One region of the Pandoraea sp. SD6-2 genome, then DNA from elsewhere that is predicted to be linked to it. Evidence: predicted binding sites of a transcription regulator. Region 1 holds the regulator's gene; the other holds the start of a gene.

Evidence for each region. The regulator sigma-54, encoded in region 1, starts transcription at its own class of promoters, with help from an activator protein. The targets are predictions, from matches to a motif close to TGGCANGNAANCTGCTTT.
Region 2: a site for sigma-54 is predicted at 1,904-1,921, ahead of prpB (methylisocitrate lyase). Genes of this name have one in related genera too.

The regions. Positions count from the first base shown of each region.
Region 1 is NZ_KB944454.1:508,776-512,989, forward strand. It holds gene lptA (lipopolysaccharide transport periplasmic protein LptA) at 1-157, shown strand, start outside; gene lptB (LPS export ABC transporter ATP-binding protein) at 183-953, shown strand; gene C266_RS18630 (RNA polymerase factor sigma-54) at 1,048-2,535, shown strand; gene hpf (ribosome hibernation-promoting factor, HPF/YfiA family) at 2,678-3,031, shown strand; gene ptsN (PTS IIA-like nitrogen regulatory protein PtsN) at 3,268-3,723, shown strand; gene hprK (HPr(Ser) kinase/phosphatase) at 3,801-4,214, shown strand, end outside.
Region 2 is NZ_KB944426.1:164,829-169,042, forward strand. It holds gene prpC (2-methylcitrate synthase) at 1-904, opposite strand, end outside; gene prpB (methylisocitrate lyase) at 933-1,823, opposite strand; gene prpR (propionate catabolism operon regulatory protein PrpR) at 2,168-4,214, shown strand, end outside.

The DNA.
Region 1 (4,214 bases):
CAATCCGAACGGCCGCGTGCGCGCCACGCTCGCCCCGCGCAATGCAACGGGCGCGAATCAGGCGCAGCCCGGCGGCGCGAGCAAGCCGGGGGCAGCCGCCAAGGGCGATCTGCCGCCGCTGTCTCCCTCAAAAAGTATCGGGAATCCGCGTGAGTAATTCTGCCAACAGCAACGCCTCGAACATCAATCCCGGCCTCGGCCCGGCGGGCAAGCCGAGCGCGCTCGTCGTACGCTCGCTCAAGAAGCAGTACGGCGCCCGTACCGTCGTCAAGGATGTCTCGCTGGACGTGAAAAGCGGCGAAGTGGTGGGTCTGCTGGGCCCGAACGGCGCAGGCAAGACAACGTCGTTCTATATGATCGTGGGCCTCGTGCCGGCCGACGACGGTGAAATTCAGCTCGACGGCAATCTGATCAGCGAACTGCCGATTCACGAACGTGCCCGCATGGGGGTCTCGTATCTGCCGCAGGAAGCGTCGGTATTTCGCAAGCTGACGGTCGAGGACAACATCCGCGCCGTGCTCGAATTGCAACTCGATGCACAGGGCAAACCGCTCAAGCGCGACGAGATCGAACGCCGCATCGAAGCGCTGCTCGATGAATTGCAGGTGAGCCATCTGCGCGAGAATCCGGCGATGTCGCTCTCGGGCGGCGAGCGCCGCCGTGTGGAAATCGCCCGCGCACTGGCTACGCAGCCGCGCTTTATTTTGCTTGACGAACCATTTGCAGGTGTCGATCCGATTGCCGTGCTGGAAATCCAGCGCATCGTGCGCTTCCTGAAGGACCGCGGCATCGGTGTCCTGATTACCGATCACAACGTACGCGAGACGCTCGGCATCTGCGATCACGCCTACATTATCAGCGAAGGCTCGGTGCTCGCTGCCGGCACACCCGACCAGATCGTGGCCGACGAAAGCGTCCGCCGCGTCTATCTGGGCGAGAATTTCCGGATGTAAAGCAAATTTTTCGCATGTAAACCCTGCCCCCGATAGGGAACAGGGCCGGTTCCGCTGGCGTGACAAAGCCTCTACAATGAAGGCGAGATACGCTATGAAACCGACTCTTCAACTCCGCACCTCCCAGCACCTGACCCTCACGCCGCAGTTGCAGCAATCGATCCGGTTGTTGCAACTGTCGACGCTCGAACTTCAGCAAGAAGTCGAGCACGCCCTCACCCAGAACCCGATGCTCGAACGCGAGGACGATTGGCTCGCGGGCTCGGTACGTGTGGGCACGGACGGGTCGCTGCGCAACGAGCGGAGCACGTCGGGCAGCAGCACGAACGACAGCTCCGAACCCGCCAACGGCCGCGACGAAGCCCGCGAACTCGACGGCGAGACGCGCTTCGACGACAACGCCCAGGACAGCGGCAGCGACTGGAGCCTGAACGACTTCGCACGCTCGGGTAGCGCATCGGACGACGACGACAACGCCCGTCCGCAACTTCATGTCGATCACCCCAATCTTCGCGAACACCTGTTGGCCCAGTTGCGCCTGACCAAAGCCAGTCCGCGCGACCGGGCGCTGGTGGAATTCCTGATCGAATCGCTCGACGAAGATGGCTACCTCGGCACCATGCTCGATGAAATTCAGGCAGAAATGCCCGAAGAGCTGGCGCTCGAGACCGAAGAAATCAACGCCGCACTCGCACTGCTGCAGAGCTTCGACCCGGCGGGCGTGGGCGCCCGCACCCCGGCTGAGTGCCTGCGGCTGCAACTCCAGCGTCTGCCCGCGAGCAACGTTCGCACACTGTCGCTACGAATCGTCAGCGATCACCTGGAATTGCTGGCCGCACGCGATTACACCCGTCTGCGCCGCCAGCTGGGCGTGAGCGAAGACAGCTTGCGCGCCGCCCATCAACTGATTCGTTCGCTCGACCCGTTCCCCGGCGCCGCCTATGGCTCACCCCAGGCCGATTACGTCGTGCCCGATGTGCTTGTGCGCAAACAGGGCAGCGGCTGGACTGCGGAACTCAATCCCGATGTCATGCCGCGCCTGCGCATCAATGAGATGTATGCGCGCATACTGCGTAATAACCGCAACGATCCGGGCACCGGCAACTTACAGCAGCAGCTTCAGGAAGCCCGCTGGCTGATCAAGAACATCCAGCAACGTTTCGATACGATCCTGCGCGTGGCGCAGGCGATTGTCGAGCGTCAAAAGAACTTCTTCACGCATGGCGAAATCGGCATGCGGCCCTTGGTTTTACGCGAGATTGCTGATACGCTGGGCTTACACGAATCCACGATTTCACGCGTGACTACCAGTAAGTACATGCTCACTCCATTTGGAACCTTTGAGCTGAAGTACTTCTTTGGTTCACATGTGGCAACGGAAGCCGGTGGCGCAGCGTCATCGACCGCCATCCGCGCACTCATCAAGCAACTCATAGGAGCAGAAGACCCGCAGACCCCCCTTTCCGACAGCCGTATCGCGGAACTGCTGGCAGAGCAAGGGTTCGTGGTAGCGCGGCGCACCGTCGCGAAATACCGTGAGGCCATGCGAATCCCCGCAGTGAACTTGCGCAAATCTTTGTAGGACGGTCCTGGTGTGCCATGTTGGCTCGCTGGGGCATAACGCCGCAGTGCGACATTGCGTCACGTCAATGGCTCGCACTCCCGCTAGCCAGCGTCGTTGATGATGCGGCCTGCACTTCGGCATTTCAGCAAGGAGAGCAGCTATGAATCTGAAGATCAGTGGACATCACCTCGAACTCACGCCGTCACTGCGCGAATTTGTCGTCAACAAGCTCGAACGCGTGTTGAGGCATTTCGACCAGCTCATTGGTGCCGAGGTGATCCTATCTGTCGACAAGACCAAGGAGAAGGCCGGACGCCAGATTGCTAGCGTCACCGTGTATCTCAAGGGCAAGGAAATTTTCGTCGAGAAGTGTGACGAGAATATGTATGCCGCCATCGACAAGCTGATCGACATGCTCGACCGCAAGGTAATGCAATACAAGGACAAGGTTCAGGATCACGGTCGCGAGGCCCTCAAGCACCAGCAACCTCCCGAGGCAGAGCCGCCGCAATGAGCCTGTCCGGGCGAGGTAGTCGCATCGACTGACAGGCATGTGAGTTCGCACGGCGCCACCCAAGCGCATGCACGCCTGTCATAAGTCTGGCATCACCCACCGCGGGGCCGTTGAACGGCCCCTTTTATATGGTTCCGCCAAGTTCCATGGATTGCCGCGGGCACCGTAGCGGGTGGTCTATAATGCGAGGTCAATCGGGGGTTGGAGGGCGACTAAGCGTTCGCCCGCATTACAAGATGAACCGTTTAGTCAAACTCTTACCTGCGTCCAACATCCTGCTTGGACTGTCCGTCACCAGCAAGAAGCGCGTCTTCGAGCAAGCCGGGCTTCTTTTCGAGAACAATGCCGGCCTGTCGCGCGCGCTTGTGACCGACAATCTGTTCGCACGCGAGCGTCTGGGCTCGACCGGACTGGGTGAAGGCGTGGCCATTCCGCATGGGCGTATCAAGGGCCTCAAGCATCCGATGGCAGCATTTGTGCGTCTCGAAGACCCGATTCCCTTCGAAGCGCCCGACAGTCAGCCGGTTTCCCTGCTGTTTTTTCTATTGGTGCCTGAGCAGGCAACGCAGCAACATCTCGAGATTCTTTCCGAAATTGCCCAGTTGCTCTCCGATCGCGCGATGCGCGAGACGTTGAGCCGCGCGCCGAGTGCCGACGAGATCCACGCCGCACTCGCCAACTGGCAGCCCTGAACCGGCGTATGCGCCGGTATCCGCCGCGAAATTCAGAGAATTCGTAGCTCCCACACCCAACCGAACGAGGCGACGCGGTGGAACTGACCGGCATCAACGCGCAGAGCATTTTCGACGACAACGCCGCCACGCTGCGGTTGTCGTGGCTGACCGGCCATGAGGGATGGGAGCGCGGTTTCACGCCCGAGAGCGTGGCCACCGCCACCTCCAGCGCCGACCTCGTGGGTCACTTGAACCTCATCCACCCGAACCGGATTCAGGTGCTGGGTGAGGCTGAGTTGCGCTACTACCAGCGCCTCACGGACGAAAACCGCAAGCGTCATATGGGCGAAGTGATTGCGCTCGAACCGCCGTTCCTCGTGGTCGCCGACGGCCTCGAAGCCCCGCCCGATCTGGTGTTGCGCTGTACCCGCTCGTCCACACCGCTGTTCACCACACCGATGTCGACGGCAGCAGTCATCGACAGCCTGCGTTTGTACATTTCGCGTGTG
Region 2 (4,214 bases), on a different contig from region 1:
CAATGTCGTACATCTTCGTGTTTTGCTGATCCTTCGACAGTTCGTGCGCCACTTCCTTGATGACCTTGTTACGCGGATCGCTCACGGTGTAGACCGGGTGACCGAAGCCGATGATCACTTCCTTGTTCTCGACGCGCTTGCGGATATCGGCCTCAGCTTCGTCGGGTGAGTCGTAGCGCTTCTGAATCTCGAAAGCCACTTCGTTCGCGCCGCCATGCTTCGGGCCACGCAGCGCGCCGATGGCGCCGGTGATCGCCGAGTGAATATCCGAACCCGTGCCCGCGATCACGCGAGCCGTGAACGTCGACGCATTGAACTCGTGCTCCGCGTACAGGATCAGCGAGGTATGCATCGCCCGCACCCACAAATCCGACGGCTTTTCGCCGTGCAGCAGATGCAGGAAGTGACCGCCGATGCTGTCGTCGTCCGTCTCGACATCGATGCGCACGCCGTTCTGGCTGTAGTGGTACCAGTACAGCAGCATCGAACCGAGGCTGGCCATCAGCCGATCGGCGATGTCGCGTGCGCCCGGCACGTTGTGGTCGTCCTTCTCCGGCAGCACGGTGCCGAGCACCGAGACGCCCGTGCGCATCACGTCCATCGGATGCGCGGCGGCGGGGACGGTTTCGAGGGCGTCCTTGACGGCAGCCGGCAAGCCGCGCAGCGACTTCAGCTTGGCCTTGTAGCCGCGCAGCTCCGCCACGGTCGGCAACTTGCCGTACACCAGCAGATACGCAATTTCCTCGAACTCCGAGGTCTGGGCCAGATCCAGAATGTCGTAGCCGCGATAGTGCAGATCGTTGCCCGAACGGCCCACGGTACACAGGGCGGTATTGCCGGCGGTCACCCCCGACAGGGCGACGGATTTCTTCGGTTTGAAGCCAGTGGCAGTCGTCTCGCTCATGCTCTTTCCTCCAGGATCAGGGATTCGGTTATTTCTGTTGGGCGAACAGAGCGTCGAGCTTCTGTTCATAAGCGTGGTAGCCGATGCTCTCATAGAGTTCGGCGCGCGTTTGCATAGTGTCGAGTGCGGCCTTTTGCGTGCCGTCGCGACGAATCGTGTGATAGACGTTCTCCGCCGCCTTGTTCATGGCGCGGAACGCCGAGAGCGGGTACAGCACCAGACCGACCTGCGCACTCTTCAACTCTTCCACGGTGAACAGCGGCGTCGAGCCGAACTCGGTAATGTTCGCGAGCACCGGCACCTTCACGGCGTCGGAGAACTGACGGTACATCGGCAACTCGGTCATCGCTTCCGGGAAAATCATGTCGGCGCCCGCTTCAACGCACGCACAGGCGCGATCGATGGCGGCCTGAAGTCCCTCCACGGCCAGCGCGTCGGTGCGCGCCATGATGACGAAGCTCTCGTCGGTGCGGGCATCGACTGCCGCCTTGATGCGGTCGACCATCTCCTGCTGGCTCACGATGGCCTTGCCGGGGCGATGGCCGCAGCGCTTCGCGCCAACCTGATCCTCGATGTGCATGGCGCCTGCGCCGAATTTAATGAGCGACTGCACCGTACGCGCAATGTTGAACGCCGACGGACCGAAGCCGGTATCGACGTCGACCAGCAACGGCAGATCGCAGACATCGGTGATACGGCGCACATCGGTCAGCACGTCGTCGAGCGTGGAGATGCCCAGATCGGGCAGGCCGAGCGAGCCTGCCGCCACACCGCCGCCGGACAGATAGATCGCCTTGAAACCAGCCGCCTTGGCGAGCAAGGCGTGGTTGGCATTGATAGCGCCGACAACCTGCAACGGTTGCTCGGTCTTGACGGCCTCGCGGAAGGCGGCGCCGGCCGAACGAATGGTTTGCGTCACTTGAGTCCCTCGGTCGTGTTGTGCGCGACCGGCAGTCTGACGTCGCCGAATCGCACTTGGGTTGAGTTACGGGTACTTCAATAGCAATGGACGTGCCAGCCGGGCTCCGGCGTGCACGCCGTTATCGTTGTCGCGCACCTAACGCGTTCATTTGTCAGCAGAAATTCTTTGCGGAAGTCACGTTTACGTCAAGCCGATTGTCGCTTGATGCGTTTCACTCATGTTGCATTGCGTTTCATTTTGAAACCAATTATGAAACTACACGTCGCATCATGCTACGATACGCTTATCTTTCCCCGCAGCCTCAGCAGTCCCCCGCCGCAAGATTACCGATGAGTTACGTCATGTCCAACGCCGCCGATTTGCCACCCCGCCTGCCGGCTTCCGCCGCGAGCGGTGCCCGTGTGGGGTTCGCCCAACCTGTGGCTGCCATGCGCAAGCCGGTGATCTGGGCGGTGGGTATCAGCAAGCTCGGCGAGCTGTACCGCGACATCGTGCCCGACTACGCCGCGCAAGCCGATGTGCAGATCATCGACAAAGGCTACGAAGCGGTCATCGAGGCATTGGAACGCTTGCCCGCCGGCAGCGTCGACGGCATCGTTGCAGCCGGATCGAACGGCGCATTTCTGCGCGAGCGCGTTGCCCTGCCCGTGGTGCTGGTGAAAGTGACCGGCTTCGACGTGATGCATGCGCTGGCAAGGGCACGCCGCACCCTGCCCCCACCCTCGTCTGCCTCGCCTGCCTCACGTATTGCGCTCGTGTCCTATGCGCGGCCTGCGCCCGAGTTCGAGCGCTTCAAGAGCGCCTTTCACCTCGATATTGCGCAGCACGCCTATTTCGACGCCCACGACGCTGAAGACCTCGTGCACCGGCTGCGCGACGAAGGCGTGGAAGTCATCGTCGGCCCCGGCCTTGTGACAGAGTTGGCCGAGCGGGCCGGACTCACGGGCGTCTTTCTCTACTCGCAGGATTCGGTGCGCGCCGCGTTCGATACCGCCCTCGAAGTTGCGCGTTTCGGGCGTATCGAAGCCCAGCGGCGCGAACGGCTCGACACCGTGCTGCGGCATTTGCACGAAGGCGTGGCGTCAGTCGATCTGAACGGACGCATCGAAGCCATCAATGCGTCGATGGCAGGCATGCTCGGCGTGACCGTTGCCGACGCCGTCGGCCGTCCGCTCGATGCCATTGCGCCTGCGCTGGACATTGCCCGTACGCTGGAAAGCGCGAGCGCGGAACTCGAGGCCATTGTCTCGATGGCGGGCAAGACGTGGGTCGTCAACCGCATTCCGCTGCTCGATCAGGGCACGCTAACGGGTGCGCTGCTCACCTGCCAGGACTCGCAGTCGTTCGCGCGCGTGGATCGTTCGCTGCGCTCGCGTCATCGCCCCCGGCATCTCGTGGCGCGCTACCGCCTCGACGATCTGATCGGCGACTCGGCAGCGATGACGCAAGTGCGCACGCTGGCACGCCGCTACGCACAGACCGATTCGACCGTGCTCGTCCACGGCGAGAGCGGCACTGGCAAGGAACTGCTCGCGCAGGGCATTCACAACGCCAGCCGGCGGCGCGATTACCCGTTCGTCGCCATCAACTGCGCCGCATTTCCCGAAACGCTGCTCGAAAGCGAACTGTTCGGCTATGAAGACGGCGCATTCTCCGGCGCCCGGCGCGGCGGCAAGGCAGGTCTGTTCGAGACGGCGCACAACGGCACCCTCTTTCTGGACGAGATCGGCGAGATGCCGATGCCGCTGCAAACACGTCTGTTGCGGGTCTTGCAGGAACGTGAAGTGCTGCGTCTTGGCGCGACCGAGCCCGTGCCGTGCGACGTGCGCGTGATTGCCGCCACGCACCGCGATCTTCGACAGCAAGTTGCCGCCGGACTGTTTCGCGAAGACCTTTACTACCGGCTCAACATTCTGCGCATGGTGTTGCCGCCGCTGCGCGAGCGCATGGACGACCTGCCGCGCCTCACGCCCCTCTTTCTCGAACGGGCGCTCGCTCGCGCCGGGGCGCGCATGAGCGTCGACGCGCTACAGGCATCGCTGCTGCCGTTGCTGGCCGCCTATCGCTGGCCGGGGAATGTGCGGGAATTGGAGAATCTGCTGGAGCGCATTGCGGTCGTGTGCGCCGACGTCGTCGACGCGCGGGAAATCGGTCGCGCGCGATTGATCGAAATTGCGCCAGAGTTGGGAATCACATCGTCCGATGTTTCAAAAGCGAACAACGGACGAGAAATGGAAGGTCAGGATTCCCCGGAAACTCGCGTCGATGAGGCAGATACCTGCACAACGCCGCCCCTGTCGGGCCGAGCCCGACGCGCAGCAGAGGAACTCGCCCGCATTCACGCTACGCTGGCGGCGTGCGGTGGCGAGCGCAACGCTGCCTGCGAAG